DNA from 2 places in the Paenibacillus ihbetae genome. Region 1 is predicted to be linked to the other one. Evidence: riboswitches for the same ligand, from Rfam matches in the RefSeq annotation. Region 1 holds a riboswitch; the other holds the start of a gene.
The links. A riboswitch is a leader RNA that binds a small molecule or an ion and turns the genes downstream of it on or off. The one in region 1 is predicted to bind cyclic di-GMP.
Positions count from the first base shown of each region.

Region 2: it holds a riboswitch for cyclic di-GMP, as region 1 does, so the genes downstream of both, BBD41_RS09460 (hypothetical protein) here and BBD41_RS15075 (DUF8202 domain-containing protein) in region 1, are expected to answer to the same signal.

Region 1 covers NZ_CP016809.1:3,385,387-3,402,344, reverse strand. Annotated here, with positions in the region: gene BBD41_RS15105 (class D sortase) at 154-777, opposite strand; gene BBD41_RS15100 (response regulator) at 786-1,943, opposite strand; gene BBD41_RS15095 (SMI1/KNR4 family protein) at 2,351-3,259, opposite strand; gene BBD41_RS15090 (DinB family protein) at 3,565-4,068, opposite strand; gene BBD41_RS15085 (class D sortase) at 4,436-5,065, opposite strand; gene BBD41_RS15080 (isopeptide-forming domain-containing fimbrial protein) at 6,178-10,014, shown strand; gene BBD41_RS15075 (DUF8202 domain-containing protein) at 10,373-14,689, opposite strand; cyclic di-GMP riboswitch class I at 14,981-15,068, opposite strand; gene BBD41_RS15070 (isopeptide-forming domain-containing fimbrial protein) at 15,481-16,958, opposite strand, start outside.
Region 2 covers NZ_CP016809.1:2,081,857-2,098,814, reverse strand. Annotated here, with positions in the region: gene BBD41_RS09505 (DUF4241 domain-containing protein) at 190-699, shown strand; gene BBD41_RS09500 (GNAT family N-acetyltransferase) at 795-1,388, shown strand; gene BBD41_RS09495 (copper amine oxidase N-terminal domain-containing protein) at 1,552-2,472, opposite strand; gene BBD41_RS09490 (LuxR family transcriptional regulator) at 2,783-5,017, shown strand; gene BBD41_RS30635 (cytochrome P450) at 4,943-5,191, opposite strand; gene BBD41_RS09480 (alpha/beta fold hydrolase) at 5,957-6,835, shown strand; gene BBD41_RS30630 (GNAT family N-acetyltransferase) at 6,960-7,232, shown strand; gene BBD41_RS09475 (GNAT family N-acetyltransferase) at 7,214-7,780, shown strand; gene BBD41_RS09470 (GNAT family N-acetyltransferase) at 7,777-8,196, shown strand; gene BBD41_RS09465 (ATP-grasp domain-containing protein) at 8,723-9,865, opposite strand; gene BBD41_RS09460 (hypothetical protein) at 9,859-10,695, opposite strand; cyclic di-GMP riboswitch class I at 10,899-10,985, opposite strand; gene BBD41_RS09455 (VOC family protein) at 11,540-12,496, shown strand; gene BBD41_RS09450 (FAD-dependent oxidoreductase) at 12,581-13,510, shown strand; gene BBD41_RS09445 (sigma factor-like helix-turn-helix DNA-binding protein) at 13,701-14,507, shown strand; gene BBD41_RS09440 (S-layer homology domain-containing protein) at 14,883-16,958, shown strand, end outside.

The sequences.
Region 1 (16,958 bases):
GCAGGACCTTCCTACTATATACCAGGCTTCTGAACATTTTCTGAATAAATCATAGGTCCTTTCATCGGCCAGTCACTCATAAAAAAATAGGTCAACCGCAGGATCGGATTGACCTATTTCCAATGCATATTCACAATAAACCTAATACAACCGTTAAGATATGATTTTCCCTTTAATAATGAGCCGATGCGTCGGATTGACCATCGGGTGGCAGGTCACCAGCGTAATCTCCTTGTTCTTCCCGTCGCTCTCCAGCACCCATACCTCTTCCGGCTTGACGATCAGCTTTTCGGTTACTTCATACGTAAAGACTTGTGAGCCCGTATCCACTTCGATGGAATCGCCCACTGCCAGCTCATCCAATCGGTTAAAGTTCCTTCCATAGGTTCGGTTGCGATGACCGGCAACGGCAAAATTGCCAATCTGTCCGGGTCTTCCGGTATGCTCGATGCTGGCCAATGTCGTCCTCAGATTCTCCTTCGTCGCCCCGTGCAATACGGGCAGCTTCAGATCAATCTTCGGGATAGCAAGCATCACTTCAAGCTCCCCTTCGGACTTGGCAGCCGCCGGCGCGGGGGTACCCGACTCACCTTCAATGGATTCCGGGTTCCCCGACGCCTGACGATCATCCACAACGCTGATCTGTTGAAGACTATCCTGCCATTCGCGGGCCAGCTGCTCCTGCTCCGCCTGCTGAACCATTTCCGTCAGCTTCGGATAGAATATTAGGATGATTCCTGCAATGATGAATAAAATAGGCAATACCCGTTTGATCATGGTCTCACTCACACCCCTTGCTCATCAGCGACCTCAATGGTCTGCTCCCACTCTTTGTACCATTGAACGATGTTGTCCGAGAGAGGGACCTCGTATTCTCCGAGCAGCACTTCCTTCATCCGCTGAAACAGCTTTCTGACTTCAGAGTGATGATACAGCGAAGCATAGATATACATCAATCCGACATAGCCGTCCTCCAAATACGGCAGCCGCTCGATCACCTGCTGGTGGATTTTTACGGCTTCCGCATGCTGGCCGATTTCGACATGACATGCTGCGACGGATTGAACATGCTCGAGCCAGAGCAGCCGAAGCCGTTCCTGCTCCGGCTCTGCCCACACATACCGGTGGTCCGCCAGGAAATCCCCTTCGTACATATCCATGATCGACTGGTGGATGGAAAGCGTGTCCGGCGTTACCTCCGGCGCTTTACTCAGCCTGTCTTCCCATTTCTCCACGTCCAGCCTGCCCGCAAGCTCCAGCCGGTAGCTCTCGTCATGATAATGAATCCGGGCATCCAGCCCACACATTCTGATCATTTTCCGGATCTGATATATGGCCGTATGAAGCTGGGTCACCGCCTTGTGCGGGTCGTGGACAGGCCACAGCAGATCCATGAGCGTCTGCTTGCTCACCGTCTTGCCCCGGTAGTAAATAAGGTAGGCGAACAGCTCCGGGGCCTTTAATGTTTTCCACGGAAAATGCTTCGGCTCGCCGTTCTCCCTATAGTGCAGGGATTGCAAACAGCAAAGGGTTACTTGTTCTTGTTCATCTTCGGTAAGGCTGACCGCTGCTGCTGGCTTTGATAACGAACCTTTAACGATTCTGTTTAATGTAACGGAAAGCCGTGAAGGAAGCACGGGCTTCAGCAAATAATCCAGCGCGTTGACCTCAAATGCCTTGATCGCATAATCATCGTAGGCGGTCACAAACACGATCTGAAGCTGGGGCCGAATCTCCCACAAACGCTCCGCCAATTCAAAACCGTTCATCTCCGGCATCTCGATATCCAGAAATACGACGTCAGGCTCCTCTATTTGGGCTGCATCTAATGCTTCATACGGATTATGATATTCGCCAACCCATTGGAAATCGGCGGCAGCCTCCTCTTGTAACAGCAGTCTCTTCAAATACTGTGTAGCCAGTATTTCATCATCGACGAACATGACCTTCAAGGTCTTTCTCTCCCCCTTCTGCAGGCTCGCCATCCCCCTTGACCGGGTTCGTAATAGATGAAGTGATGCTCCTGATGAATTGCAATCATGCATGAAGGACTTCTTGTTATCCCTCGGACGCAAATCCAGCGAACAGCTTCCCCAATCGTCCAACACCATTTCTTCTATATATTGGCATGTTGCGTTGAATATTTTCTGAATGCTTATTCTAAGTCTTTATACTCATCTTAACACAATAGAATGTTTCTTTTGATATTCGATTACAATTTTTGCTTCATGCAGCTGGAATTATTTGTGGTGAGGCACCCGGCGTAATGCCGACTAATGGCGCATTGTAAAAAAGCTGCTCAGGAGGAAGAGATCGCGCTCCTCACTGAACAGCTTCTTATCGCATCCGTTTACTCGTGCACCAATCCCTGAACAAAAGCCTGAAAGTTCGGCGCAAGCCGGGTAATCTTGTCCGGATGTCTCTGGTCGACATGAACGATCTCGGGTTCACCGTCATTGCCGGCTGCCCGGTAGTCCAGCATGACCGCTTCCGCCTCGGAAGGGCACACGCATAGAACGACACCGATCTCCGGGTAGCCTCTGCTCTCGATCATATGCCGGCTGCCGGCTTCTCCGCAGAGCGAAAGCCTCTTCTCCCGGCCAATGCCCAGCACGCCCGCAATCTCGATGCGGCCTTCGGTTGCATCCCCCGATGTTACAGGGAAATACCTTCTGCGGGGAATCCCGCCATTATGTACTTTCATCATCCGAATATAAGCCGCCGGCAGTTTGAAGACCAGCTCTTCCTCGATGGATTCAACCAAATCGTCCGTCGGCGGTGCCATGATGAACGAATCGGCAGCTTCCGCGCCGTCATCCCAAAAATCCGTAACATCCGTATCAGCAGGAATAGACGCCTGTCCGGTTGGAGCTTCAACGGCTGACACAGCTGCTTCTTCCTCCTGCTCCTCTGTTTTACCCCGGATCCACTCCAGGAACTCCAGCGTATCCTCATCCCCCGGCTCCAGCCGGTCTGCAGCTTCGAAAGCCTCGCGCGCATTGTCATATTGCTCCAGGTAATAATAAGCCAGTCCGATGCGGTAGTGCCAGAGCGGGTCCTCTTGTCCTTCTTCCGCAATCGACAAGAACTGCTCAACCGCCTCCTCGTAGCGCTCCAGATTGTTCAGCGCTCTGCCCAAATGGCTTGTCAGGACGTAATCCCGTTCTTCTTCCGGAATCTCCGTGATCGCATCTACGATCGCTTCGAATTCATCCTCTTCGTGCCATTCCTCGAGCTGTTCCAAGAGTTCTTCCCTCATTGGCCTTGCCCCCTCTCATACTTTAGTAGAATTATACCATTTCCGGCACGGCAGGCTCCACATCGTGTATTGTTAGTAAGGCTGGGTCTTCCAAGGTACCGTGTACGTACTTTTTGTGGGGAGGGTGTGTAGGGTTCTGCCGGCCAATAACTTCCGGTCAGACGCCAGGAACACAAGAAAAGCCGCAATCCCTGTAAGGATCGCAGCCAGAAACCGATGAGCTTTAGCCAGGCCCAACATCCGTGCGGTTTAAGATGGACGCTAAATGAGTTAAAGTTTAACGCTGGGCTCCGGTCAGGTTATTATTACAGGGGCGCCTGTTCCACCCCGAAATGAACCCAGTCTTCTTTAGGAGGCCCATATACGCCAAAAGGCTTTAATCCCGCTTGACGCATCAGAATGGTAACCTGTCCCCGGTGGTGGACAATGTGCTTGATGAGTCCCATCAAGATGGACGCATTGGATTCGTCTCTTCCGAAGGCATTCTGCACCGTTTGCAGCGAAGCGTCCGTCCACTGCTCCTCGATGGCGCGTGCCGCCCGGTCGCTGATCTTCGCAAAGGTATCGGCAATTCCCTTCGCGGAAGCGGGGACTTCCTCCGCGTTCGGGATCTGTTCGATGGCAATTCCGAACTCTGACAAATATTCCGGGATATTCGTGGTGAAGTGCCAGGCGATTCTCCCCAACGTTCGTCCTTCCCCGTACACCTTCTGCTGCAGCGACGCATCCGTCAAACCGTTCAATACCTGCTGAGTCAATGCAGCCTCCCTCTTCCACTCGGCAACAAAATCTGCAATCGTAACATACATAAACGCAATCCTCCTTATTATTAGAAGCATATGTTATACGGCTCGCCCATCCGTTCCTGTTCCAGCGCCCTCCATATATTGGAGTCCCGGGGTTCTCATTAAATGGTTAGTGGACCGGCTGCCTTATCTCTATCCTAATCGTTAATAGTGACAAGGTTTGTCATTATTATTCGGCGAATGAAGTGTTAATCGAAAATTTGTTCATAAATTGAAATGTCTTAGCGAGCGAAGAAAAAAAGAGCACCGGGAAATCTGCATCATGACGCGACTGCAAAAAAAGCGGGATGAACGAAAAATCTCACAATCCATGAATGGATTGTGAGACATCCTCGCCATTGCATTAATCTTTTTGGGTTAGCATGAAAAACTAGGTGGTCTGCTCATCTCCAACCGGATATGCATAGAAGATAAAACGCTCCGGCGCATTGCCTAAGTAGCGGAACGGATAACAGGTCGAAACGACCAGCACCTCGGATCCCATCGATCGAATAACCGATGTATCGTCCTTGTCTACAATATCCGTGCTTCGAATCTCGTACTCAAATGTTCCATACGGCAGCTTTACGACGAATCGATCCCCAACCTCCAGCTTGTCAAAGTTCCGGAACACCGTGTCCCGATGGCCCGACAGCAGAATCTGTTCATCGTCCAGTGGAAATGCGGTGGAGCTGTAGTGCCCGACTCCTCTTTCGAGCATCTCCTCATCCGTCCCCTCGATTATCGGAAGCTCGGCTTCCAGCTTAGGAACTTCAAGCATCCCGATCACATCGTTCGGACTTGGGTCAAACTTGGACCTTTCGATCAAGGGATCACGATGCGAGGCTGGATCAACACCCTTATCATCCGAATGATCTATGGTTTGCGGCTGAGAAATCAGCGTATTCGCTTCCGCCATGGCTTCCTTCAGGCTTGCCTGATGCTCGAAATATTGAATTGCAGCGAATGTCACAAACCCGACACCGGCAAGCATTAACAACGCACCTACGATTCTTCGCATGGCTTCCCCTTTCATTTTGCTCAAATTCATCAGTCGGTGACTGCCAGGACAACAATGGAATCTATGATTTCAATGGGTTTTATCTATATTTTTACAACCATATCTTACTTCTTCTTCTCTTTAAAATCCAGCCGCGGACCGTACTTCTTCTCTTAATGAGTCAAAAGTAATAAATTTCCTCTGTGTGATCCAACCCTCTATTCTTTTTATATTAAGTATTTAAGCGCAGGTTATTTTCGCATTCCAACAGCCCCTAACCCCCTGTCATATGGCGTTTTCTGCATGACTAAGCATGTCGTTTCAAGGCGGCTTTCCCATGTTATTTTGTCTGTCCGGCTGCTTGTTTGTTGTAATTTGTCGAATTAACGTATGGGACAACGGGGCCACCTGGCATATGCTGGATATGGTACCGGCGGAATATTGTGGCTGAGTGGCTGCTAACTTATACTTGACGGTGAAAATGTATAATTTTAGGGAAAGGAGATAGTGCCTGAGACAGAAAATGAGCATATCGCACTAATGTGCTCAACTTCCGGGAAGATTACAGCAGATTGGAGGGAGACAGATTGCATTCTGCCCGCTCGGCAAGATCAAACGTATTAAAGCGGATTTTCATTCAATTTTCTATTCTATTAGTTATTCTAGGCGGGTTACAGCCTGCATTGACCGTACCGGTTCAGGCTGCAGGAGCCGATAGTACCGGGATCGAGGAAGCCCCATCGACGGTTACGTCCGGGATAACTCCTCTTGCCGCGTGCCCAGAGCCAGCAGCTCTGATTAATGGCAGCTTTGAGGAGCCGGTGTATGCACCGAATGATCCAAGGTTCCCGACCGGCCCAGGTTACTTTTCGGTTCAAGGTCAATACGTGCCAGGCTGGAAGACAACCGATTCCACTGGATCATTCGAAATCTTTAACAAAGGATTAATGGATCAAATCCAGCCTGGTTCTCCTGCTGATCAACAAGGCCTTAAAAATGCCGTGCCTCATGGGCAGCAAATGGCTGAATTGAATAGTAAAGAGCCTGCACAGTTATATCAAGATGTTAAGACGACTCCCGGGCAAACGATTTATTGGAGAATAGCACATAAAGGAAGACTAGGCGTGGATACCATGGCTGTTAAGATCGGCTCAGCCACTGTAGAGCCCAAAGCTCTTCCGATTGTTCAGCAACTAACGACTGGTAAAGACAACTGGAAATATTATACGGGTAGCTATGTTGTTCCGGCCAACCAAACGATAACTCGCTTTGGGTTCGAAGCCGTCTCATCGGCTGGGGGCAACCCTGCCGCAGGCAACTTCATCGATGATATTTTCCTCGGAACAGAGCCCTGCGTCATCGCAGATAAAACGGTATCTCCACAGGGAGAAGCATCCGCCGGGCAAGAGTTAACGTACGAAGTGACGGTTAAAAACAATGGCGGCGATGCCGCAGCAAATGTAACTTTTGAGGACAGCATTCCTGCAGGAACCGAATTTGTTCCCGGCTCTATTGTGGTGAATGGCCAGCCGGTTGACGACTCCCATTATGATCGCAGCAGCGACATGATCGTTATCGATCTGGGTGAGGTGCCGAATGCCGCGCAGTTGCCTCAAGGAAAAACGGTTCAATTCAAGGTGAAGGTGTTGTCCGGTTATGGGGGCATCGTCACAAGGAACCAGGCCATTATCAAATATGACAACAATTTGACCAACAAGTCGGAAGAAGTCGCTTCCAATGAGGTGAGCACATCCATTGCCGGCGAAACGAACGTGTGCCCGGCTCCGGTAGCGATGATCAACGGCAGTTTTGAGCAAGGCGCTGTCCGGGGAACTGCTGTTAATGGATCCGGACTCTACTACTATGAATCTGAAGTACCCGGGTGGAAGACCACGGATGATGCTAATGGTTATCCGGTCATTGAGTTATGGGACTGGGAGCAGAATATTCCTTCGGTTGTAAAGAACTGGCCAGCTCCCCCGGATGGCGACAAATGGGCGGAATTAAATGCTTTTGAAAACGGGATGCTCTATCAGGATGTGAAGACAACCCCTGGACAAACCATTTATTGGCGCCTATCGCATATGGGGCGGCAAGGGTCCGATACGATGCAGCTTCGTATCGGGGCAGCTACGGCTAACCCTTACGATACCGTAGTTCAGCAACAAATGACAGATGGTAACAAAGCCTGGGGAACTTATACGGGTACATATACGGTTCCTGCAGGACAAAAGGTTACCCGCTTCGGCTTTGAAGCGGTGAGCACAGCAAGCGCGAGCATTGGTGCAGGCAACTTCATCGATGATATCTTCCTTGGAACGGCACCATGCGTGACGGCCAACAAGACCGCATCTCCACAAGAAGTGAATGCCGGCGATGAAGTAACCTACGAGATTCAGATCAAGAACGAAGGCGGAGACATCGCCGCCGATGCGAGCGTGACGGATCTGATTCCTGCTGGAACGGAATACGTTCCTGGCTCCATGAAATTGATCCAAGACTCGACCACTAAGAACTTGACGGATGCCGACGATACCGACGAAGGTCGCTTTGACGGCAGCCAGGTCAGCATTCAGCTAGGCGACTTGGCCAATACGAGCCAATTGGCTGATGGCGTTACCGTGCAATTTAAAGTCAAGGTGTTAGCGAGCGCTACCAATCAGCAAATTAAAAACAAAGCACAAATCAGTTATGACAACTTATTGACAGGCGATACGGAAGAAAAGGAATCCAATGAAACCACAACTTCGGTTCGTTTCAATCCGCCTGTTCTTGAGTCTAACAAAACGGCAGTCCTTCAAACCAAGGCCGCCGGAAATACGGACCCTGATCATCCTGAACCAGGCGATACGCTGCGGTACACGATTCAGGCACGAAATACAGCCCTTAGCAGCTTTGTCAGCAATCTGGTTATCTCCGATGATCTGCCGGCCGGACTGCAATATGTGCCGGGCAGCATGAAGGTAGACGGCGTCTCCGTCACGGATGACGATAGCGATCAAGACGGCGGTTTGTACACCGATGGTCAAGTGATCGGCTTGGTCGGGGATATTACGGATACCGAATGGCATACGCTTGAATTCGACGCAGTCATCGAATCTGGACAAGCCGGAAAGAATATTCGCAACATCGCTGTTGTTGGCGGCGAGAATGTGAGCACGCCGAGCAAGTCCGAGGAAGAAGTTCTGGTTTATCCGCGCCATCCGGTTGTGGAATCGGAGAAGATCGCAGAGAACCTGGACGCGGGCAAAGCCAATTTTGAAGTCGGGGATACGGTTGTGTACACCATTCGAGCAAGAACGGTGACGCAGGATGCGTATATCTCGAATTTGAAAATTACGGATACCCTGCCGGATGGACTGGAATACGTGCCGGGCACCTTGACCGTGGACGGCAAATCAGTCACTGATGCAGAAAGCGACGATGAAGGCCATGTGGTGACCCGCTCCGTGTACGGAGGGTTCGGTGATATATGGGACGAAGATTGGCATGAGCTTCAATTCCATGCGATCATCGAATCCGGTCAAGCCGGCAAGGATATTCGAAATATTGCCAACGTAAGCGGCGACAATCTCGACGTTCCAAGCATGCCGGAAACCGAAGTCAAGGTCTATCCGCGCAATCCGGTCGTCGTATCGGAGAAGTCCTCAGCGAACCTTGAAGCGGGCAAGCAGTCGTTCGAAGTCGGGGATACGGTCACTTATACGATCCGGACTAGAACGGTGCTGGACGATACGTATATGTCCAACCTGGTCATATCGGATACGCTGCCGGCTGGTCTGGAATATATTCCGGGCAGCTTGAAGGTCGACGGTGTTTCGGTTACCGACGACAAGGACAGCGACAAAGGCCACTATGTCTCAGGTCAGGTGGCCGGTAACGTCGGGGATGTATGGGATACGAAATGGCATACGCTGGAGTTCCAGGCGAAGATCGTAGCAAGCGCCGGAGAAGCGATTCGCAACACCGGTGAAATTACCGGGGACAACATCGATCAGCCGAGCCGTCCAACGGATGAGATTGTGGTTGAGGAAGGCGACACGCCGCCGGTGGACCCACCGGTGGACCCACCGGTTGATCCGCCAGTCGACCCGCCAGTCAATCCGCCGGTAGATCCGGATCCACCGGTTACACCGCCTGTAACACCGCCTGTAACACCGCCGACTCCGCCTTCTCCAGTCATCGAGTCACGGAAGACGTCGCGGGATCTAAGTGGCGGCATCATCGGGGTTGGCGATACGCTGGAATATACAATCTCAGCACGCAACACCGTTGTCGGCAGCTATGTATCGAACCTTGTGATAGCCGACGCCCTGCCGGAAGGTCTGGCATATGTAGCAGGCAGCCTGAAGGTGGACGGCATTTCCGTCACCGATAACGTTGATGGAGACAAAGGCCAGTACGTTAACGGCAAAGTGAGCGGTAACTTTGGACGGATTACGGATACCGAATGGCATACGATTGCGTTCAAGGCAACCGTCAAAGCGGAACAAGCCGGCAAAACGATCGAAAACATCGGTGAAGTCACAGGCGATAATGTGACAAGTCCACAAAAGCCATCGAATGTCATCGAAGTGACCGACAACCGGAATAACGGTGGTAACAACACCAACCCTGGTGGCACGGGAGATTCCGACGGAGACTCCAACGGAGATTCGAATGAAGATCCGAACGGTAACTCGAATGAAGACACGGACGGAGACTCCAACGGGAACTCGAATGAAGATTCGAATGGAGACGCCGACGGGGATTCGAATACCGGTGCACAAACACCGGAAGATCAGAACGATTCAACCTTAGGTGAGTCAGATGCTGCTCCACAAAATCCGGCTCAATCCGGAGATCAAGCAGCAAATGAGCCTAACGGCAATAAATTGCCGAATACGGCTACGAACATGTACAGCTACATGGTAGCCGGAGCGATTCTGCTTCTTGCAGGTTTGCTTCTGCTCAGAAGAAGAAAAGCATAGGATAAAACACAAATCCCCCAAGTGATCATACTGGGGGGATTTGTTTTGGTATGGAGTACATTCAGGTCCACGTGACCATCATCGATGAATACGCGATCTCGGATTAAGCTTTATGAGGCTCTGTACAGTTGCCTAAGGTTCGGTGAACGTCACCTGAAATTTCCTTTCCGAATTCCGCCCATAATTTCATTTGATAAAGAGCTCTTACGAATAATCGATCCCTCTCCCCGACTCATGCTCAAGTTTGATCGTCCGCCACACTGCTCAACTATACTTTTGGCGATGAAATGCCGCATATAATAGAAAAACAACCATTGACGACGTTCAGGTCATCAATGGTTGTTTTGGCGTTGCTTTATTACTTATCGATCAGGTTCGTCACTTTCAGCATTCTTGCGATCAATGCGGTTACTTCAGCGCGTGTCATTTGCGCCTTTGGACTAAGGTGATCAGGTCCTTTGCCTTGGATAATTTCCGCTGCGATCAGCTGGGCAACATCCCCTTTAGCCCATGAAGCGACTTTATCTCCATCCGCATATGGCGCCAATGTGGAAGCAATTTGCTCCGGGCTCGGCACGTTTTCGGATTGGATCAAGCGGTACGCACGGGCAATCATCGCAAATCCTTGCTCTCTCGTGATTTGCTGACTACCTTTGAAGCTGCCGTCCGTATAACCCCGAACGATATCAAATTCGTCCGCGAGCGCAACGGCATTCCGATACCATGCCGTAGACGGCACGTCTGGGTAGATATTCTGCGGTGCGTCTTGACGCATCAATCCCAGGCCCAACACGACAATTTCAGCAAATTCAGAGCGTGTCACATGACGGTTCGGCGAAAACGTGTTGTCGCCATTGCCTTTCAGATCGAGTCTTGCGGCAATATTGTTCACGTCTGCTCTGCCCCAGTGATACTGCACATCCTCGAAATCCTGCGGATTCCAGATCACTGAATAAGTACCGCTGCTGCGCAGGTCATTAATCAGCGCGAAGTACCGGTTATTGACCTTTGTTACGACCGTCGGTACATGGTACACGCTGCCGTCCGGATTCACAATAACGCCTGTCGTAATCCGGTTCGGGTCAATGCCTTCCGGAAGCGCGATGTATTTCGGCGCATAACCGTTCAACAATCCCGCTCTATCTGTTTTCCCGTCATGGTTAAAGGTCAAATCGAGATCGACCGGATGCACAAGCAGTTCATAACCGCCTTCAGCTGCCTTCTCGCTGGCAAGCTTAGCGAGATCGTCCGCAGAACGTTTGATTTTGATGTTAGCGGCAATATCGCTGATCAGCGCGTTGCCGAACTGCTTGCTGATTGCGTTCACATCAAGCTGCCCTGCAGGAACCGGATAAATCGCCAGCACGTCTTCAATTTCCAGGCTGGAGCCGGTATCGGCAAGCTTCTTCAGATCTTCAAGTGTCAATCCTCGAACTTCGACATCGCTGTTACCCGGAACGCGGATGCCAAGTTTATGTCCTTTACCATCCGCAAGAATGCCGGACAGCTTGTTCTTATCGATCGTAACCATCGCTTGGTTACCATTGACTGTACCCGAAGCGAACGATACATTCGAACCGTTATCGGTTGTTACGATGCTACCCGGTTTCTCCGTGTTGTCTGGTGTTGATGGGGTTGTTGTTCCTCCGGTATTGCCGGTGCTGCCGCCACCATTATCGCTGCTGTATTCCCTCGTTACCTTCACGGTATATTCTTTGGAACTGCCGTCTTTACCGGTAACTTTGACGACAATGTTATTAAGTCCGACATTCAGCGCGAGATCATCGCTGATCTGACCACTAGCGACTTCTTTCCATTCCCCGTTATTTACGCGTATTTGAATCGTCGCGTTTGGATCCACTGCCGTCGGCGTCAATTGAATCTGGTACACACTGTTACTTACGTTCATCGTGTAGGTATCCTGATTCGGATCAAATGCCGGAGACAAGCTTCCTACAGAAGGAACTAACGATTCCAACTTGTTGTCGGCTGGTACAGCACTTTCACGGAAAATTGTATAGGTATACTCGTTGATCAGCTGACCGGTTTTACTATAGACGCCGACTTTTACAACATTATCCACGCCCTCCTCTAACGGAAGGTTGTCCCACTGGTCAACAGGATACTCTTTACCGTTCACGAAGACTTTGACCTGATTATCATCTGGATATTTCGCCTTCGGATTCAAGCTGATGCCGTATACGTCGTTCGCTACGGTTCCTTGATAGGTTTTGTATTGGTTCGGATCGAACGCTGGGTTAAGTGTAATGGCTTGGTTCCCATCGTTATTCAAACCTGCGAGATTCAACTCCTCTAGTTCTCCGTTCAATACAACGAGATTATCCAACGCTTTTTGCAGCTTGTCCAGCGCTTGATCCACATCGGCTTGTGTTGCATTTGGATCTTTCAGCACACGATTCGCTTCCTCAAGCACACGCTCCTGATTAGTCCAGCTTGCTTGCGTATAGTCGGAAGGTGTCAGGCTTTTCGCCTCATTGATTTTGTTCCTCAACGCTGTTTTATCTACACCTTCCGGTGCCGTAAACTCTACGACATCCGATGCTTCTGAATCCGTATATACATCCGGAGTATTCGACTTCGCCGTTAAAGTCACTTCATAGGTTCCTGGTGCTAATCCCAACGTCAACAAGTCGAATTCTGTTCCCTCTACCGTTTCTGTAGTTATAACCACACCGTCTTTTGACTTAACGGTTACTTCATACTTGTCTGCATAGTTTACAGCTTCCCAGATCAGCTTATTGTCCTGCAACTGCGCAGTTGGTTTCTTTAACTGCATCTGATCAACCGTATACTCCACAGCATCCGATGCTTCCGAATCCGTATATTCTGCTGGATTATCCGACTTCGCCGTTACAGTCACTGAATAAGTCCCTGGAACCAAGGCAGGTTCTATCTTCGATAAGTCGAGTTCTGTTCCATTTGGTACCGGAACTTTGCTGATCGTTCCATCACTATGCTTGATGGTTACTTCGTAACCGTCAGCATCTGTAACCGCATCCCATGTCAGCTGGTCCCCGTTCACTGTAACGTTGTCTGGTCTCTCCAACTTTGGGACGGCTTTGTAATCCACCTCATTTGACACTTCGGATTCCGAATACGCCAGATCGCTTGACTTCGCGATAACCGTCAATTTATAGGTGTCCGGGGCTAATCCCAGAGTCGTCAAGTCAAGCGTCGTCTTACCATCAAGTACTTCCACTATTTTTACCGTGTTATCGTTTAACGTGATCGTCACTTCATACTTATCAGCATGCTCCACCGGCTCCCATGTTAGCTCATGAACATCCAATTTAACATTCGGCGCAGCCAAAGGAATCTTTAGTGCTCTGGCAAATGTAAAGGTTGCACCGTCTGCAAGCTCACCGGTACTCAATGTTACTTGACCGGATACATCCAACGCTTTAGCTGTGGTCTCATTAATGAGCAAGTAATAACAATAATCTTCATCTACATCGGGTATTTGCAGTGTAATTTCGGCATCAGCCCAATTTGTTTTTTCCACCTTAAAATTACGTTGCATGCGTTGTAAATCACCAGGAACGTCCGTTGTGGAAACTGCTTGGTTATACTCTGCGCTTCCATTATCATCGCTGAATACAAAGAATGAGCGATCATTTACAATTTCAGATTGAACATCTTTATTAGCCGTAGTAATCTCATTACCTAATGCAATCGTTACGATTGCTCCCGTTTCCTGAGACTTTGACTGCTTTTGATTCAAATTGCCAGTTTCGTCGAGTCCAATCCCTGTAATACGGTTGCCGTACCCAACGTTCTTGGTCGCTGTCCACATCTTTGTCCCATCAGTACCGTTAGTGCTGTCGCTTGCAATATAATCCATCGGCTGACCATTTTCATTTTTCAACGTCAAGCCATACTTCAACGCTAGGTAGCTGTTTACTTTTTGACGTTCATAGTCTTCAAGTTTCCTGTTATAGAGAATGACTTCGGAAATTCTTCCATTAAATATACTGTTATGTCCTGCGCCAATATAGTATCTCGATTGACCGGTAGTACGAGAGAAGAAATTAGGTGTGTTGGTAGGTTCATGTCGTTTCTCTGCACCATTAAGTGAAAGACTCCAATCATCTGGTGCACTCCAGATATTCATGATCGCGGCATTTTTCAACAAATCCTCGTCCACACTAATGTCCAGAGTGGATTCTCTGCCGAAAGCCGTCCGAATTGTAGGCCAGTAGATAGTATTGTTCTCAGTTATCCCTGCACCAAACTCCCATGGAAAACTTGCTGTTTTCTTCACTCCGTTGCTTGCTTGAACTGAAAATATTTCTCGCATATTATCGTCCTGGTTAAATTGCCCGATTTGATACAGACCCGAACCTGGAAATTCAATTCCACCATTAAAATTAAATGCACTGGTCAAATACTGACCAGTTCCAGTCCACGTTCTGTTCCCACGCTGGTCAATCAATTTATCGGATTTACCTGCAGCTTGTCCCGCTTCATCTATACTTTTTTCCGCGTCAATCCATGAAATCAACCCAGTATCCACTCCACCGGGGGCAGGTACTACTCCTGCTGCACTCACAGGCTGCGGTGCGAACACAGCGGGAAAACTGCTTGCCACGACAACGAACGCAAGCAAAACCTTAAGCTGCCTCTTCCAGAATAATTTACTGCTTTTTGAAAACAAGCTCTCTCATCCTCCTGTTCTTTCGTATCTCCCAGCAATTGCAGGAAGCTTCGAAAATTCTAAAGTTTACTCGGGACTTTGCTTAACTTTTCACTACTCTTAACCTCAAAGTTAGAGTCTAGTCCCATTTAAAGTCACACCCAACCGACGGCATTTCAAAAAAGCATCAACCCCTTTCAATGCTGCAGACCCTTTTTATAAAAGCCTACCAACACCGAATCTTTCAGGTAAAACGAAAAAACCTCTGTCTAATAGCGAACAGAACGCCAATAGACGGAGGTTTCCATCGTATTCGGCAGCTGGCTGGCATAGGTCAATAGAACCTTTAGCCCCTTTAGCTTTGCGTCCCCGCTTTTCAACAGGTTTGCTCTTATCGTACGAGCTCTATATGTAAAACTTGGTAACAAAACTACTTAAATTTTGAGTCTTATTTCATAAAAGCACAAGGTGCTCAAGTCTTAAGTTTGTTGAATTTTATCAGATTATGTCTAATTTAGTGCTTTGGTAGTTTCTTTTGACATTATATTTGACATTTCTGAATATATTCTGAATAAAACGATTATAGATAGAGCCTTCTGAAAGAAATGCCTCTAATTTGGAATCTCTAGAAAACTCATCAAACCCTTAAAGCTTTGTACCTATAGGTATTATGATTTGGGTTCTATTAGCTGTATAAGTCGCCAATACTCCAAATATATTAATGAAAAGGGACCGAATCACTCCGGTCCCTTTCGTGTACCTAGAAAGCAGCAACCGCTTTGTCCATTTTTTAATGCTGCTTCCTTGCAAAGTTATGCCTTTCTTCTTCTGACCAGGAACAGGCCTGCCAACAGAAGGATGAATCCAGCCAACATATAGCTGTACATATTGGTAGCCGTATTTGGCAGCTTGTTGCCATTACGGTCTCCGGACTCTGCGTTCCAGGAGTCCTTCGAAGAAGCAGATTGACTGGATTGTCCAGTTCCATCCGATTCACCAGCTGTGACTGTGTCATCCGAACTACCGGTGCCATTGGATCCTCCGGAATGGCTGGAGTCTGGAGATGTGGAATCCGAATCTCCTCCGCCCGGATTGTTCGGATGATCGGTAGAGGATCCATCATTCGGATCCCCCGGGATCCCCGGATTACTTCCGCTTCCGCCACCAATGATGATGTCTTCGTACGGATGATCCGGTATCACCAGGTTATCCCCGGTTACTTCACCTACGTTGCGGATCGTCTGGCCGGCTTGCCCTGCTGCCACTTCGGCACGGAACACGATCGTATGCCATGCCGTATCCGTAATGTTGCCGAACTGTCCGCTGACAATGCCATCCACGTACGAGCCCTGATCGGTATCCTGCGCATCCGTTACCGATTGGCCGTCCACCTTCAAGCTGCCTGTTACGTACTTCAGTTCACTCGGCAGCTCATCCGAGACCTCAAGATTCTTCACAGCATTCGGGGTGGTGTTGCGCGTACGGATCGTATACTCGATTACGTCCCCAACTTGAATCGTACCGCCGTTCAGATCCTTCACTTCTTTTCCGGATTCCATGACAGGTGCCGGATCGACCGAAGTCGGATCGTTAATCGTGATCTCCTCGCTTGGGCGGCTCGGAACATTCAGGTTACCTCCACTCACTTCACCCACATTCTTGATGACGTCCCCATGTTGGCCCTTGATAATCTTCGCTTGGAACACCAGCGTATACCAAGCCGTATCCGTTACGGTTCCGAAGCTTCCTTTAACCGTACCGTTTGTATATTCGCCTCGGTCGCCGTCGGCGCTATCCGTTACCGAGACACCGTTTACTTTCAATGTACCTGCTACATACTCCAGTTCTGCAGGCAGTTTGTCCGAAATCACCATGCTGGTTACCTGGCTGCCGGAAACCGTGTTGCGGGCACGGATCGTATACTCGATCGTATCCCCGACCTCGATGCTCCCACCATTCAGGTCCTTTGCAGCCTTTTCAGATTCAACGACCGGAGAGCGCGGCGTTACATCACCTGAACCGCCTCCACCGCCGTTACCCGGATCGACTGGCGGGGGAACTGGCGGATCTACCGGATCTACTGGAGGATCAGTTGGGTCCGTCGGATCTGTTGGGTCAGTTGGATCCGCCGGATCTGTTGGATCTGTTGGATCTACCGGGTCCGTTGGATCTACCGGATCCGTTGGATCTACTGGATCAGGATCGATTGGCGGTTCTGGTTCAACAACAATTTTCTCTGTTGGTGTGCCCGGTTGATCAATATTGTCACCTTCCACTAGAGCCGTGTTTT
Region 2 (16,958 bases), 1.3 Mb from region 1:
TTTGTTATTATAGACCTTCAAAAAGGATTCGTCCATACCCCAAAGGCGAATAGATGTAGACATATGTCGAATCTTTGCGATTGTAGTACGCCTGTTCTGATGGATAACCATCCTGGTGTCTCATTAAACATTCCTCTGCACCCATGATAGAATAGATGTAAATCCAAGCGGTTATGGGAGGTATCCTCATTGATCATTCAACTGGGTAATTTCGAAGTAACTTCCGGACAATTGGTAGTTGCGGATCCGTGTTACGAATTAGATACGAGCATCGTCATTATGGGGGTAGTGGAGCCTGCATTGAACGGAACGTGGGTCTCGGAAGTGGAGAAGGCGGAGATCCCCGACTGGGGTGAAGCCAACGCCAGGCTGACGGCATACCATCGATCCGTTGCGGAACAAGGGGCCTTTCTGGAGTGGATCAAGTGTCCTTTCGTGGCGGGGGTGGACAGCGGACAGGCTGGGATTTTTGATATTCACAAATACCGGATTCCGGATGCGAAAGAAGTATCAGAGAGCACGGATACGGCATGGTATTATGCCTGCTGTGATATCACCGAAAGCGGGGAAGAGGCGGGGGTTCTCGAGGGAGGCGTTGTCTCGCGTACCGGCATAGGCGACGGGGCGTACGGCGTATATAAGGCGGTTAATGCAGAGGATCAGGTGGTAGGCGTGAAGATTGTTTTTATCAAAAGCTAGGACACATCCGCACCGCAAGGACTAACGTATCGTAAGCCGGTACATGATTTCCCACATGGCTTTAGGCAGCGTGACGGTCAAATTATTTTTAAAGGGTGATTCCTATAGAAGCTATACGCATTAAACCGATTCATAGGTTCACGGATGAAGAACAACATGAACTTGGGGAGTGCGGATATTCCTCAAACGCCAAGTACAAGGTGACAAAAATTGAAAATGAAGAAAGAACCACGATCGACATTCAATTAGTAGAGCTTGAAGCACCGTATCATAAAGAATATACAGATAGTGAAGACGATTTGGAGCTTTACAGCAAGATCGCTCCCATGGGATATTCACTAGGAGCATACATAGGTACTCGATTAATCGGGGTTGTCATCGCTGAGGAAATAAAGTGGAATAATACCGTTTTGATTTGGCATTTCCAAGTCTCGGAAGACTATAGAAGAATGCATGTTGGCAAACAATTGATCGATGAATTAGTTCGTCTTGCAGAAGGAAACGGAATACGAGCAATAAACCTGGAAACGCAAAACACGAACGTAAATGCTATAAGATTTTACAGAAAATGTGGATTTGAAATTGAAGGCATTGATTTATCCTATTACACCAATGATGATGTTGTAGATGGGGAAGTGGCCATATTTATGAAAAGAAAAATCGGGCAAATCGGGCAAGCGTTCAAGTAAATGCGGAGCAAGGCCTCTCCCCAACTTGGCGAGAGCACCCCATAGAGTGAGCATCAGAAACATACGTGAGTGATAATGGAACTGCACCCCTATTGTTAGACAGAACTAACAACGGAGGTGCAGCTTTTTTTATGACTACATTTCGTTTGGAGACGAAGCTGGCCTATTCTTCGGGAATGTCCACGATAATATAATTTTCTTTCATTTGATTTTGCTCAAGTTCCTGATCTTTATAGGTGACCTTATTCCAGTTTTGGTTGTTAATAAGGCTATAGCCCGTAGCCCCGATATGAGGCATCCAACGGAAGCTTGCAAAGGTTGTATCCTTAAATGACGGAAGTGTTCCAGCTTCATCTGTCAACATGCGATTAATAAAATAAAGGTCGTTTGCCGTGCCTGGTTTATCACCTAGGAGGCCCTGCCATTTCAGATAAGCGATATGGTTAGAAATTTTATAGTAACTAACGACGTTATTATTTACTTCGATGAACTGGCCTGATTCCCGTTCAGGAAAATAATATTGAAGACTTAACGTATCCAATGTCGGCTCAAATTCTTTCGGTAGTTGGGAAACCTTTGGCAAATTTATCGCTGCATTTCTTGCAGTATGAAGCTCGTCGCTTTTATAATCCTTGGTCAGTTTTGAACTTGCTTTTGTAATGAATGCGGTTTGGGTCGACTGATTCCAGGTTACGGAGCTGCTCATTGCTTCTGTAACAAAGCGCAAAGGAATCATGGTTTTGCCTTTATAGATGAACGGCGCGGAGCTAAGTTTTACGGGTTTACTATTCTTTTGTGCAGTTGTTTTATTGATCGTGAGGATTAAATGAGTCTCTTTTCCTTGGACGGTTACTTGCTTTGTCTTATTGTTCCACTTAAACGTTAAATCGTCTAGAGTCTTGGCTCCCGTTAAGGTAATAAATACTTGGTTGTTTTTTAAAAGTATATCTTCAGAGGATAGACTTGTGTTGTTGATGATTACATGTGGTTCCTGTTTTGAAGCTGCTGAAGATATGTTGTGGTTTGGGACAATTAGAGCCGCAGCGCATAGCAGGGCGATTGAAATTCGCGATATTTTTTTCATGATTTCCCTCCAAAATATGGTGTTCATCCTTTTTGACGTAAAAAAAGATGGAAAGTTGCAAGGACTTTATTCATTGAAGGTCGCTCGCTTTGGGCTGGGTCCTCTAAACCACATCACTAGAAGTGATATGTTTGATTCCTCCCAGACTTCATCCTCCAGTTCTGATTCGGGTAGCCGATGAAGCTGGAAGGGCTGCGGAAGAACTGGAAATGACTACATGCAAAAATAATTAAGGAAATGTCTGTCATATATGAGGCATTTGTAATGGAACAATCCCCACTCCTGATAGAAGGATTATGTCTGGGCGGTCTTGCCCGATGAACTTGAGGCTTTGAACCGGGAGCAGAAAGAAGATCACCACGATGCTGCTTATCTGTCACCCCGACTTACTTTTGGCGTAAGCCTTATACGCCTCAATTCCCAGTTTTTACATGAAATGTATGGTATAATATTACGTACCAAAGCGCCGTCGAGTGCGCCTTGTGATCTGGCAAAGAAAGCGATTGGTGATAGTTTGTTAAAGAATCAAGCTAACAGCCTGATTGACCTCGAGCTCCAATTCATTGTTGGCCGCGAGCAGGAGCTTATGGCATTTGAGAGCAAGCTTGCACAAATAAAACTGGATCAGGAGCCGGGATTGTTTCATGTATATGGTACCGCCGGCGTGGGAAAAAGTACATTTCTACGTTTATGCCGACAAAAAGCACAGCAATATGGTGCCGTTTATCTTCAATTGGACAGCCGTGATTTTGTCCATTCTGAGAAAGGAATTGGTGCTGCGCTTCTTTCACAGATCGGCTTTACAGGAGAGAGTGAATATGATCCGATACAGCGCTTTTGCGAACATCTTGCGCAGCAATCAGGTGAACGTGTGATCGTGCTGGCGATCGATACCTATGAAGAAATGCAAGATATGGAGAACTGGCTTCGCGACCGCTTTATTCCCACAGCTCCTTCAGGGCTGCTTTTGCTGTCGGCGGGACGGTATCCTCTTCGCGGAAGCTGGTTGTGGTCCCCGGTCTGGCGTGAGCGCCTCCACCAATTGCCGCTTCAGCAGCTTAATCGAAAGGACTGCCTCAACTATCTTAATTTGTGCGGAATCACGGACGAGCTTCAAATCGAACAAATTTGGCGCAGGACAAACGGCCATCCGCTTGCGCTTTCGTTAGCTGCAGCTGCTAACAATCTCGCAGAAAGTTTAGTGTCTTTCGAAGGCGGTGACTGGTTTGAGCAGTTAGCTGCTTTGTGGCTTCAGGAAGTACGAGATCGGGAACTTATCTATTTTATTGAATCGGCATCCATTATGCGGGTATTTGATCAAGAGAGGCTCTCCGCAGTCATGAAGCAGGATGTGCCCAGCTATTTTTTTGACCGACTGATTGCATTGTCATTTGTCAGACGCACCGAGCGTGGGTGGCAGCTGCATGATTTGATGCGCAAATCAATGAATGTCCGTTTGAAGGAAAGGATGCCTAAGCGGTATCGGGAGCTGACAACAAGGTGTGCAGAATATTATGCGAAGGCTATTCTACAGAGCAAAGATCGAAGCGACATCGAATGGGAGGTTAGCGAATTACTCTCTTATGTGGATATTGACGTTCTGCGCGCCTTATCTTATGAGGACGATTACAGTTATTACTGGGAAGCTGTGACGGAAACAACACTTCGGGATGCTATTGCTTATGCGAAGTGGAGGGAAACCAGCACGCAGCCTGTTTCAGGATATGAGGTTGATCCGGAGACAGGTGCTAGATTCCGAATTGAGTATTCAAGAGAGATGGTCCGTTACAATGCGGCTCCGCTCGATCTGGAAGCTCTTTATGGGCTGGAGCCGTTGTCGATCAAGCTCCTGCGGGGCCCGAATGATCAAGCTTGCGGTTTGGCGATTTGCATACCCATCCATGCCGGGACATTGGCGTGGCTTGAAAAGGATCCCCTTAGCAGCCCCTATTTAAGTACGCTTACAGAAACGGAACGAGACATGCTGGCTGCTCCTCGAGAGCAGCCGGCCGGATGGTTTATTCGTTCGCTCGATTTTGCCGACATCCTTAATCCACAAGCTCGAACGGCCGGCATTCGACTCATTTATTCGTACTTGTGCAGAGGAGGGCTTACCATCTGTACGCCCTATGACAGTGAAATCGGCCGCAAATCCTATACCGCATTTGGATTTCTCCCTGTGGAAGGGGCATCGCATCGCAATCACGACGGGCGAACACTCACACCGACCTATGCCCTCGATACGCGGAACGGGAAGCTTGTTGCTTTCTTAACACAGCTATTTAGGCGGTCAGGAATAGAACTCGATATAAGTGGCTGCCTCCCGGAGGTTCCGCCACGATACGAGCCGAACTTAATCGGGATCCTCAGTGAACGGGAGTATGAAGTCGCTAAGGAAGTGGCAGCTGGTTATTCCAATGCTGAAGTCGCTACAAGGCTACTCATTAGCGAATCCACGGTAAAGAAACATTTAAAGTCCATTTTTATGAAGCTGGACATTCACAATCGAACACAACTGACGGCCAAGCTGATTGCCAAACCGTGATTGAAGTAGTGCCCCGAACGGGGAATTGGCCGTCGTCGGAATGGTATTGACATCATCACGGTCAAACCGTTCCGTCTTATACTTTTCCGGCTCATCATAAAGCCTTCTGCTCATATGCAGCGGATATGGGCTGATTATGAACCTTTCGCCAGGTCGGAGAAATAACCGACGCATACATCCTTCGCAGCTGTTTGTGATGTAACCTGCCAGCTTGGGACCAAACGCCCCCCCGTATCAAGTTGAACGTAATTCTGGCAGCTTATCCGTCAGATTTACCGTTATTTCTTTCCCCACCCTCAATAAGTTACAGCATGCTGCTTGCCATTTTGACGGCATACCCTGCTTTTCACAGCTAAGCCAGTACCCGAAAGTCTACCTTTTGCTTGGAAAGAATACCCGAAAGGACAATACTATCCTTACTCTTACCTAGTTATGATAACTATGTACGAGGAAAGGAGGCCCCATATTCGTTGGGAATTCCGTATTCGGAGAAAGGACAGCAGCCGTACATTTTCGAGGTCATGATTCATGATGACCGGGCCACTGTTTCTTGTCGGCTGTACCTATTCCGTTTCTTAAATGAGCTGCATGAAGTCGCTCAGCGGAACGGATACTCACTCGGATCGGATAGTGAAATCTTCATCACCCATCATGATCCCAATCATATGAGCGAACTTGCCGCTTTCAAGCGCGAACATCCTTCAATAGAAACCAGATACCAGGCAGGCGTTCATGAAGCTCACTAATCGGTACATAAATGATTAAGTCTTATAAAGGAGTACGTTATATGAATCCTGAAATCCGAAGCGGTATGAATGATCCGCAGAAGCTACAGGCTAGCTTTAGAAGAGAAAGTCGGTTATTTTGATTGGCAGTATTCTAAATGTTAATTAAGGTGGCTGCATGCTCACGAATCTGACAGTAAAGGAGCGTCTCAACTTGAACGTCAAGGCGTATGATACAGGTGAGATAATGTTGAGTTATATGGAAGGCGGAGACCCGTCAGCGCGCCCGCTGCTATTACTTCATGGCGGATCTTCGAGGTGGCAGAGCTTTTCCAGCCTTATACCTGACTTAATCGGGAAATTTCATCTTTATGCTCTCGACTTGAGGGGACACGGTCGTTCCGGACGTGCTTCTTCCCCTTTGGGCTATCGTATGGAGGACTATCTTTCCGATGTGATTAATTTAATCCGTTATATCATTAAAGAGCCTCCGGTCATCTTTGGGCATTCCCTCGGTGGCATGATCGCCTTGATGGCTGGGGCTTCGTACCCGGCATCCGTGAACTCAATTGTTGTAGGCGACGCTCCTCTATCATCCGATGTGCTTAAAGTGCATACCGATCGTCAGCGGGAAATGACGGAGCGATGGCGGCAAGTTGCGGAGAACGGTACGATTAACGATATTATCTTCGAGCTTCAACATATGCACATATCATCACCAGAACAAAAAGAACCTGTCCCTGCAAAAGACGTATTTGGTGAAAACCATCCCTGGTTTGAATTTATGGCGATCAGCTTGAGTCAGAACGATCCTAAGATGTTGTTTTCGATTAACTATCATTTTGATGAGATATACCAAGCCTACTCGGGCATTGATCTGGCTGCGATCGAGTGTCCGGTTTTATTTCTTCAGGCTGATCCGGAGCAGGGCGGACTTCTATCCGATAAGGATGTGAAAAAGGCTGCTGAACTGGTTAGACATTCCCAAGTTGTCCGATTAAACGGCATTGGGCATGCGCTTCATATGCAGGATAAAGATCTGGTTAGCAAAGCCATTCAAGAGTTCATCAGACAAATGGATCACAGTTTTTAAAGTTAGACAGCGGTAATTTGTTTATGTTAGAGAGGAAGAATAAAAATCAAATCATCGCTTTTGAGGAAAGGTTCTATGACTTGTCCAAATTTGGTATCGGGCTGTACGCGATACCCATACATTTTTGTCGGCTGCTGACTTTGCATTCTACTATGAGCTTGTTCAGAAGGGAGCATTAAACGCTTCAGAGATTTGCGTTGAAGTAAGCGATTATGGAGAACCAAGAGGGCTTATCGGTTTGGAAGGCTTTAAAATTGTCATGTTATTTGTCGATCCTGATGAATTCGGTCAGGGGATCGGCACCAGCCTCATCCGGCATGCCGAGGCGTTGAAAGGCAGCGTTCTACAGGTTGATGTGAACGAGCAGAACGAACTTAAATGGGAGGAAATCCCCTAATGATATCTCTAGAAACGAGAAGGTTGCTGCTTCGGTCGTACGAGTGGAAGCATCTTCAAGCGTTACATAAAATTCTGTCCGATCCGGTAACGATGAAATTTTGGCCAGCGCCTTTTTCAATCGAGCAAACTCGGGAATGGATAGGGGGAAGCATGGAATTATACACGAGCGGATTCGGTCGGCTTGGCATATTTCGAAAGGACAACGGCTTCCTTATAGGGGATGCCGGACTTCGGGTCGTGAATATTGACGGCAGACAAGAAAATGACTTGGGATATATCATTAAAGCAAAGTATTGGGGACAAGGTTACGGTAAAGAAGCGGCTGCAGCCGTGTTTAATTATGGATTGCATACACTGAAACTGCAAAGAATTTGCGCCAATATGCCGGTGGACCATTTCGGTTCGATTAAAGTGGCAGCCCGTCTCGGAATGGTCTTGAAAAGAGAGTTTTTAAACCAGAGAAACCGTAATATTCGAACCTATTTATATATTTATGATGTTCTTGCTAACAAGCGAAGTGAAGGTTACGCGGAGGATCAAGAATGATTCAAATCAGGAGAGTCATGGAAGAAAAGAGTTCAGTTCTTGAGATGATTAGGGAAGAGCTGTATGGCTTTAATAAGATGAACATCACATCAGCTGAATATGAAGCGTTGAATTTCATAGTAAGATCCAAAACTGGGGAATTGATTGCCGGTTTGCTTAGTAATCGATTCGGAGAAGCTGTATCGTTAGAAATTTTATGGGTACATGAAGAATATAGACTCCAGGGTATCGGAAACAAGCTGCTTAGGGAACTGGAGAGAGTCGCCAAAGAATCGGGTGCCAAAAGAATTCATTTGGACACGCACGAGTTTCAAGCACCCGAGTTTTACATTAAGAATGGGTATGTGATCTTTGGTGTTCTTGAACATGTGCCTTTGACAGGCATTACGAGATATTATATGAAAAAAGAGTTATAAACCGTCTGTACCGAAGTTCTGACCTCGTTCCCAGTCACACTCTTCTGGGATTTGTGGTCATTTCTTATGTATGCCGCTTTAGTAGAAACAACAAATCCGCAGGTAGTTGTAACAGCCCGTACGCTTCCACATCATAATGCTTCACATCCATTCTGAAGAAGAATGGGTTTAGACTGAAAGGTGTAATATTGGATAGCAAGGACGGCGAAGTTTGGGAATGGGTATGGGCCAGCACAGATTGCTAAGTCCATCATCTATCAGATGGATCGATCCGATAAACTACTTAGTAGCTTAGTAGAAAATTTAGAAGACGGCTTAAATACGGGGCTTTTATTGGCATAAAATAGTCCCCCTATACTGATATTAGTCCTGGGGATATAAAAAGACGACTGTCTCAAAAGAGTCTTAGCTAACGACCTTTTGGGACAGCCTCTCATAACACGATGGATACGTTAGTTCAACGCTTCCAGTTTAAGTGGACGCATCCTGTCCAAATTTCAAATTTGTGACATTAAGGTAATCCTATCTAAGGCGACCGCAGGCTCAGCAGCCGGGGAATTTCCTCCCGCGATGGCACTCGCGTGAAGGCGATGCCAAGGAAGGGCGACTTCTCCCGATCTGCTGCAACAAAGCCGACGCGATTCGGCCCGACCGCAGCTAGAAAATCTGCGGTTTGCGCCATGCGGTCGGTGCCTGGTGCCGCGATGCCGACTACCAGCGCATAGATATCGTCGTCTCCCATGCAAAGGGCCGGCCAGTCTGGCCCCGTGTCCGTGAAGAAGCACAGGTACGGATTGTGGCCAAAGGCATGGAACGCGAGATCCGAGAAACCGATCTGTCCGAAGCGCAGGGGATTCAGTTCGATTGGCACCAGTACGCCGTCGCTGCGCAGCCGGGCTTCGAGGTGGAACGCGAACCGGCGTGCCCCAGGGCCGAGGCGTGCGCCGATCCGGTTCAGCAGCTCAGTGGCGGGCGGGAGCAGTGCTCGCATGATGGGGCGAGAAGTGAAATAGACGACATCCGCCACATCGCCCGGCGTGTCGAAGGGATGCTCGTAGATGCCGGTGATCACCGCCTCGCCATCCCCATTCCAGAAACCATCGCAGGCGAACTCGGTTCCCTCGACATAATCCTCGACCAGGAACAGCGTGTCGGACACGACATCAGTGCCGACACGAGCCGACGCGCGGGCGATCTCGTCCAGAGACTGCTCGACAGCCTCCGCCCAGGCGTCAGCCGAAGCGACCACCCGGACGCCGATCGAGTTGGTGCCGATACTTGGCTTCAGCACCACCGAACGGTCGGATGGTGGTCGGAACGTGCAGAGTTCGTCAGGACGCAACGCAACGCAACGGAATGCGGGAGTGAGATCGGACGTCAGCCGACGGAAGGCTGCCTTGTCCTTGCATAGGCCCGCAAGATGCTTGTGCGCGGGTGAGGCAAGGCGCATGATGGCAGCGTAGCTCGGCTCCCAGCCATAGAAGACGGGGGTGTCGTGCCGGGCGGCCTCATCTGGGCCCGCTGGTACCCGGTCTCCAAGGGCGGCCACGACGTCGTCGAAGGCCGGCTCGGCACAGATCCGGACCGGGACTTGCGTAAGCGCGTCGTGGAGGACGGGCGAAAGCGCGGGGCCGGAGAGCAGGCAGCGCACCGGCTCGTACGTCAGCACCACAGCCTCAGCGGCTTGCCCGGCTGGTATCCGATGAAGGCCTGGACGCTGATCCGGATGCCGCCGGAGAAGCTGCTGACCGCATGCGGCTTGCGCGTGTTGATCAACACCAGCTCACACTCCTGGGGATGGATGACAACCGGCTTCGGCAAGTCGGTGCGCGGGATGGTGCCGTCGGGGAGCCGCTCAATGTCGGCATACGACAAGGTCGGGACATTCCAGCTCTCGAGCGTGCCGCCGACCGGAGGCATCTTCAGGTAGATATTCGCGCTGAGCTGCTGGTCGAGCGGGCAGATCGACGCAGGCAGGCAGTCGACATGCGGCTTCTCTTCGAGAATATGCGAATCGTCGGGCGGCATGATGCGCACCATGCCGGCGAACATTTTCCGGCCCTCGAAGGCGGCGATCGTGGCGCCATCCATCCAGGCCTCATCCAGATCGAGTCGCAGCCGGTCGATCGGCGACAGATTCGGCGCACAGAGATCGCGTAGCCTGCGCAGTCCCGGCAGGGCCGCCTGATAGTAGTTCTCCCGTTCGGCGCTGCCCGCCGGGGTGCCGTAGGTCGAGTTGAACGGGATCCCGACGCGGTAGACCCCATAATATTTCTGCTCCGGCACGCCGTCGATGTAGACCTCGTGTGTATAGGCATCAAGCGACGCCTGGGCGAGAATGAAATCGATTATTTTCTGGGCTGTCTCCGAAGAGACATAATTCGGAATTCGAATCGCTGGCACTTTCTCTTCGATCAGATCGCGAATGCTCTCAGGCGAGAGAGAATGGTGAATGGGAACTTCTTCGTAATTGCTAACCATTGTGTTCGTATCAGACATCACATCATTACCTCCAATTCAATAAATGACAACGTTACTCATATAAGTATGTAATTCTCTTCTAAATCCACGCTTGTACTTCAATCCCCCCTTAAGCGTTATTTATATATCATGGCAACATATCCATATATTTACTTTAATGGACAACACAAATAACCTCCCATCAGGTATTCTAAAAGAATAGACGGAGGCTTCCCGTCGTATTCGGTAACTGGCTGGCATAGTGAACATTCACCTTAGCCCCTGTAGCTTTGCGTCCCCGTTTTTCAGCGGGTTTGCCATTATCGTACGATATATGGAATTGTTGTTTAATGTAAATTTATATGATATTTTGTCGTAATGAAATAGACCTATAGTTATGTTTATAATTAAATGCCTAGTCTTACAGTCCCGATTTTGTAATAAATCTATATTTTTTAGCTATATATGAATTGTATTTATATACTTACTTTCACAGCTGCGAAATACTAGATAACCCTTACGGTGACAAGGGAAATGGGAATGCTCATGCTAAGATATCATCTGAAAGAACACAACGAGAAGTCTGATGAAGAATGACGAGTCTATTGAATAAGATTCGTTTATTTTTGTTGGATGCTGACAAAAGCTTCGGTCAGCAGTCTTTACGTTTCGTACTATAATTTTTGCTGTTGTTTGTCCAACCGGACCCCCGTTGTGCGGGGTTCTTGCATTGCTATTTTGTTGGAAACACGTGGATCTAGAGGTTACGGGCGCATGGATAACGAATTATTCCAAGAACAAAATATACTAGCAGATATGGAGATACACCAAATCTTTTTGAATTACATTGCAGCAAGTACCTATTCCATGAGGAGGGTTGTCCATGAAGACCGAAATTAACAGAATCCATCATGTGGGGCATGTGGTCCATGATATGGAGACGGCGCTGGAGTTGTACCGCAAGCTGGGCTTCGTATGCCGACCGCCTGCCTATCCGACAATGGCTGAACAAGAAGGTGAGAGCCCTAAACCGTTTGGAGCAGCTAATGCCCATATCGACTTTGCCGACAATTTCATTGAGATCGTAACGATTGTGCAGGAGGGAGGGAGAATTCCTGACGATGCGCATTTTATCCCGCTTACGGCACCCCCAGCCGTGCTCCCGCGAATCATCGCCTCTATCAAGCGGACCGTTGCGACGATCACTCGTTGTCTGGACCGCTTTGAGGGAACGCATATCTTGGTCTTCTCCACTTCAGAAGCGGACACTTCTGCGGCTCGACTGGACGCGGGAAGCGTTGGACATGGTGGTGTCAATACGATACAGCGTCCCGTGGAGACCTCAACCGGTACTCAATTGGTTTCGGTACGCTTGTTGGAAATCGAGGACGAGCAAGTATCCGAAGGGCGGTTGGCATTCGCTGAAAATCTTCCATTGGACGCTGGGCTGAAACAGATCCATACGGAACATCCGAATGGGGCAATTGCGTTAGTCGAAGCGATACTGTGTGTGGAGGATAAAGCGTTCGATGCCTATGTGACACGGTATCAGCTTTATTTGGGAACTCCGCCGCAACAAGAGGGGAAGGCGCGTGTCTTTGATCTAGAGGGCGGACGCATTAAGCTCATTCCTGAATCCCATGTAACCGATTTGCTCCCGGGAGAAGCCTTCACGTCTTCACCGGGATTTGCCGGATATGCAGTCAAGGTGCGGGACCTTGCTTATACAAGGCGTCATCTTGAGTCCAATGGATTTCCGGTGGTTGAGACGGCGCGGGGAGATATTTTCATTCCGAGCGCCTCCCTTCTCGGGACGGCTCTCATTTTCACGCAAAGATAAGCATCCATATTTTTTTTTCGATCCCTGTCACACTCCGCATCCTTTGCCCGTCATACAGGTAAAAATCGAAGGGAATGATGAACGATGCAACAGTATGATGTGGTCGTTGTTGGCGGAGGGATTGCGGGGTTGGCCGCTGCAATTTATGCAGCGAAAGCAGGGAAGCAAACGCTCATCATTGAAAAACAGGATCGGTTAGGCGGCCGGGCCATGTCCATGAAGAAAAGAGGTGCTTACTTCAATCTGGGCGGGCATGCCTTGTATAAGGGGGATGCTTACGCGACTTTCATGGAGTTGGGACTTAACGTACAGGGAGCGGAGCCCTCGATTGACGGTTACGGGGTGTGGAAGGGGAAATTGAACGTTTTGCCCACGGATATGAAATCTTTATTCACGACCCCGCTCTTGTCTTGGAAGGGGAAGCTGGAGCTTGCTGCCTGGCTGGGGAAACTCGGGAAAATGGATACTCATCCCTATGATCGCATCAGTATTCGCGAATGGGTCGAATCGAATCTGCGGGATCCGATGGTGCGTAATATTTTTTATTCTTTGCTGCGGACGGCAAGTTATGTGGTAGGGCCGGATTTGCCGGCAGCAGGCCCTGCATTGAAGCAGCTGCAAAATGCTCTTCAAGGGGTGTTGTATCTGGATCGGGGCTGGGGCGAACTGGTCGAAGAATTAAGAAAAAAGGCATCCGATCTCGGCGTGCGTTTTGTAACGAACAGCCTGGTTACGTCCATCGATGTCCAGGATGGCAGCGTGCGTCACGTGCTGTGCAAGGATGGAGCGAAGATCGGCGCACACCATGTCGTTCTCGCCACACCGCCTTCTGTAGCCCACCAGCTGGTGCCTTGTTCAGAAAAAACCTCCCTTCATACCTGGAAAGAACAAGCGATCGAAATCACGGCAGCCTGCCTGGATGTTGCATTGAGACGCCTCCCGAAACCCAAACAACAATTTGTATACGGCATCGATCAGACGGTCTTTCTTAGTAATCAATCGCGCGCTGCCTAGCTAAGCGACGACGGTGCGCAAGTCATATCCGTTCTGAAATACCAAGGGAAAGAGACCGACCCAGATAAGGATTTGCGCGAGCTTGAAGGGATGCTGGATGTGGTGCAGCCGGGGTGGCGGGAAGAGCTGGTTGTCAAACAATACCTGCCGAAAATGACGGTTTCGCATGATTTTATGCATGTGAACGGACGTGTTAATCCCGGACCGGCCGTTCCAAGAGGCCTTCCTGAGTTATGAAAGACTTCAGGATGCGGATGCCATTCGAAATGAACGGGCGTATTTATACAAAATCGTGACGAATCGGTGTCTGGACCTTTTACGCTCATCCGTCAAAAAGTTATACGTCGGCCCCTGGCTCCCGGAGCCCCTCATCGAGAAGGGGGCTTCGGATGGCGCATCAGTTGGCGATCCTTCCGACACATATTTGCGCTCAGAGTCGATTTCCACGGCCTACCTATTGCTGCTGCAGCAGCTGAATGCGATGGAACGGGCGGTGTTTCTCCTGCGCGAGATTTTCCAGTATTCGTTTGAGGAAATTGCCGATATGGTCGGGAAGAGCAACGCGAACTGCCGGCAAATTTTCCATCGCGCCAAGAAGAGCATCCATTTCGATCCGGACCAGCATCCGTCGGTATCGACGGCGGAGAAGCATATCAAGGATTTCGTGGCATCGCTATTGCAGGGAGATACGACTAGACTGCTAGAGCTGGTTAGCGAAGATGTGGTTTTCTACTCGGATGGCGGAGGCAAAGTCAAAGCGGCGCAAGTGCCTGTGGTTGGATTTGAGCTCGTGCTGAAATTCCATCAATTCCTGATCAAAACGTATGCAGGCCGATTTACGTACTCTTTCCTCATGGTGAACGGACTCCCGGGGATCCGATTCCTGCTGGATGAAACCGTCCAATACGTGTATTCCTTCGCTTACCGCGATCATAAAATTCATGCGATCTATACCGTCGCGAATCCGGATAAGTTAAGGCATCTGCCTCTCGGATGAATTCCGCTTTTTAATCCAGCGTGCTTTTAGACAGTTTCCGCTAAGCAATACGATCGTTCTACCGAGCAACAACGGCCGTCAACCAGATGATCGGCAGTCATTTGATTGATGATGACGAGAAAATGAGCGAGTGTAACGGTCCGTGTAAAGGCGACGGCTTTATAAAAATGATTAGCCGAGCGATCATAGGGCGTCCCCCTGACAGTCGCTTGGTTTTTTCGTTTGATTCACATGTCCCCGAACTTGAAACAAAAATGAGACAGTTCTTGATCGACAAATGGTTTACACTGATTGGAGATGTTCATATTGATCAGGTCACGGCGTGTATTGATGATTTATTGATGACTGTGCTGATGTCAAAGGAGAAACGGGTTTATGAAAAAAATGTCCATCATGCTGGCGGTACTGCTCATTTTTTCGGCGGTGCTTACTCCCTTGGCTTCCGCTGCGTCTGGGGTTCGGGCCGGAAACGCCTCGATTCCGTCCGAAGCGGACGGCTGGGTGTGGGTCGGGACCGCAGAGGAACTGGCCTATATCAATCGGAATCAAGCGGCTTATCTGGATCGGAATATCCGATTGACCGGCGACATCGATATGACCGGATACGATTGGGTGCCCTTCGCCGATGAAGCGACCGTCTTCAGCGGCATTTTCGACGGAAGGGGATACCGGATCAAAGGCCTCACCATCGACGGCGGGACTTTAGAGTATGTCGGCTTCTTCGGCCGTGTATCAGGAGCTATTCGTAATCTGAACGTAACGGTTCACGTGAACGGTGGCAGCTATGCCGGCGGATTGGTGGGTCATCTGATCGGCGGCAGCATCATCAACTCGCATTCGCAGGGCTCTGTTACGGCCGGAGATACGGGTTACGTGAGTGCAGCAGGCGGGTTGGCCGGGGCGGCCAATGGCGATTCGAGCATTCTCCGCTCATCTTCATCCGCTGCCGTGAAGAGCGGCGATGCCTCCAATCAGTATGCCGGAGGGCTTGTCGGATCCCAAGGTAGAGGCTCCATCAGGGACTCTTATGCCACCGGAACAGTCACGAATACAGGGGGAGGCCACTATTATTATGGCGGCGGTTTTGCCGGACATTTGATATACGGAACCATTGCCAACAGCTATTCTTCGACTGCCGTCATGCAATCCGGAAGCGTTATCTATTACACCGCGGGCGGTTTTATCGGAACCATGGCGGTTGCCACGATCAACGCCTCGTATTATGATATTGCGGCATCGTCCTTAACTACTGGCGTGGGGAGTGGGGATATCATTGGCTCGCCTCATCTCACGGGCCTTACGACCAGTGACATGAAGGCAGCTTCCAACTATCACGGCTGGGACTTCACCGATCTTTGGGCCCTGGATGCTGGCATCAATAGCGGCTATCCATATTTGCGCCCCGCCATCTTGACGACCGATCTTCCGCGTGCAGTCAAGGACGTCCCCTATTCGAGTGCGATGGACGCTTTCGATGGCTCAAGAGGCGGGCTGACATGGATTGCCTCCGGGCTTCCGGATGGCCTATCAATGACAGCCTACGGCATGATCGAAGGCAGTCCTAAGGAGAGCGGCACATTTACGGTTGCGGTTTCGGTAACCGATGCGGGCCAGAGCAAGGTCAGCACAGTGTTGACCCTGCACGTGGATGAATCTGCTCCGGATATCGACGGATTTGTCGTTAGTCCAGGCAGCGCGAACGGGTCGACAAGCGTGACGGCAGTCCCGAGCGATCCCGGCCACACGTTTGCTTATCTGCTCGGGCCAGATGCGGGCGTGCGTCCCTTAAGGGGGGGAGCGCTGCCCGGCGAAGCGGTTTTGTACTCGCTAGGCACGGACATTATGGATCCGATCCGGGGGCAATTTCTTCAGGTATTTGAAGTGGATGAACAAAAGCATATCGAGGCATGGAGCAGCGTCCAGGTGGAAGCGGCTCATATTCAAGACCAGGTCCGGGTTACGGGAGTGACGCTGGATCAGACGGAGCTGCCCCTTACGGCAGGAGGGGCTTTACAGAAGCTGACAGCCGTCCTTACGCCGGTAAATGCGACGAACCCGGCGGTCGTATGGGCCTCCAGTGATCCAGCCGTCGCGGCGGTGAACCAGAGCGGCGAGGTGACGCCGATCGCTGAAGGTACGGCGTTCATTACGGTGACAACGGTCGACGGCGGGTACACGGCTGCCGCTACGGTGACGGTGCAGTCCGCTCCTGTGGCTGCAGGGACGGTCATTGGCTCGGTGTACGGCACTGGCAATACGCCGCTGGCGGGTGCGATGGTATCGGCAGGCGGCGTAACGGGTGTCACCTACGGGAATGGGGATTTTACACTGACGAACGTGACTGCAGGCATCCATTCGCTTACGGTGACGGCAGCGGGTTATGGCAGCCATACGACAACCGTGAATGTCTTAGCGGGGGAGACAGCGGATGTAGGACGCATCGATTTGAGC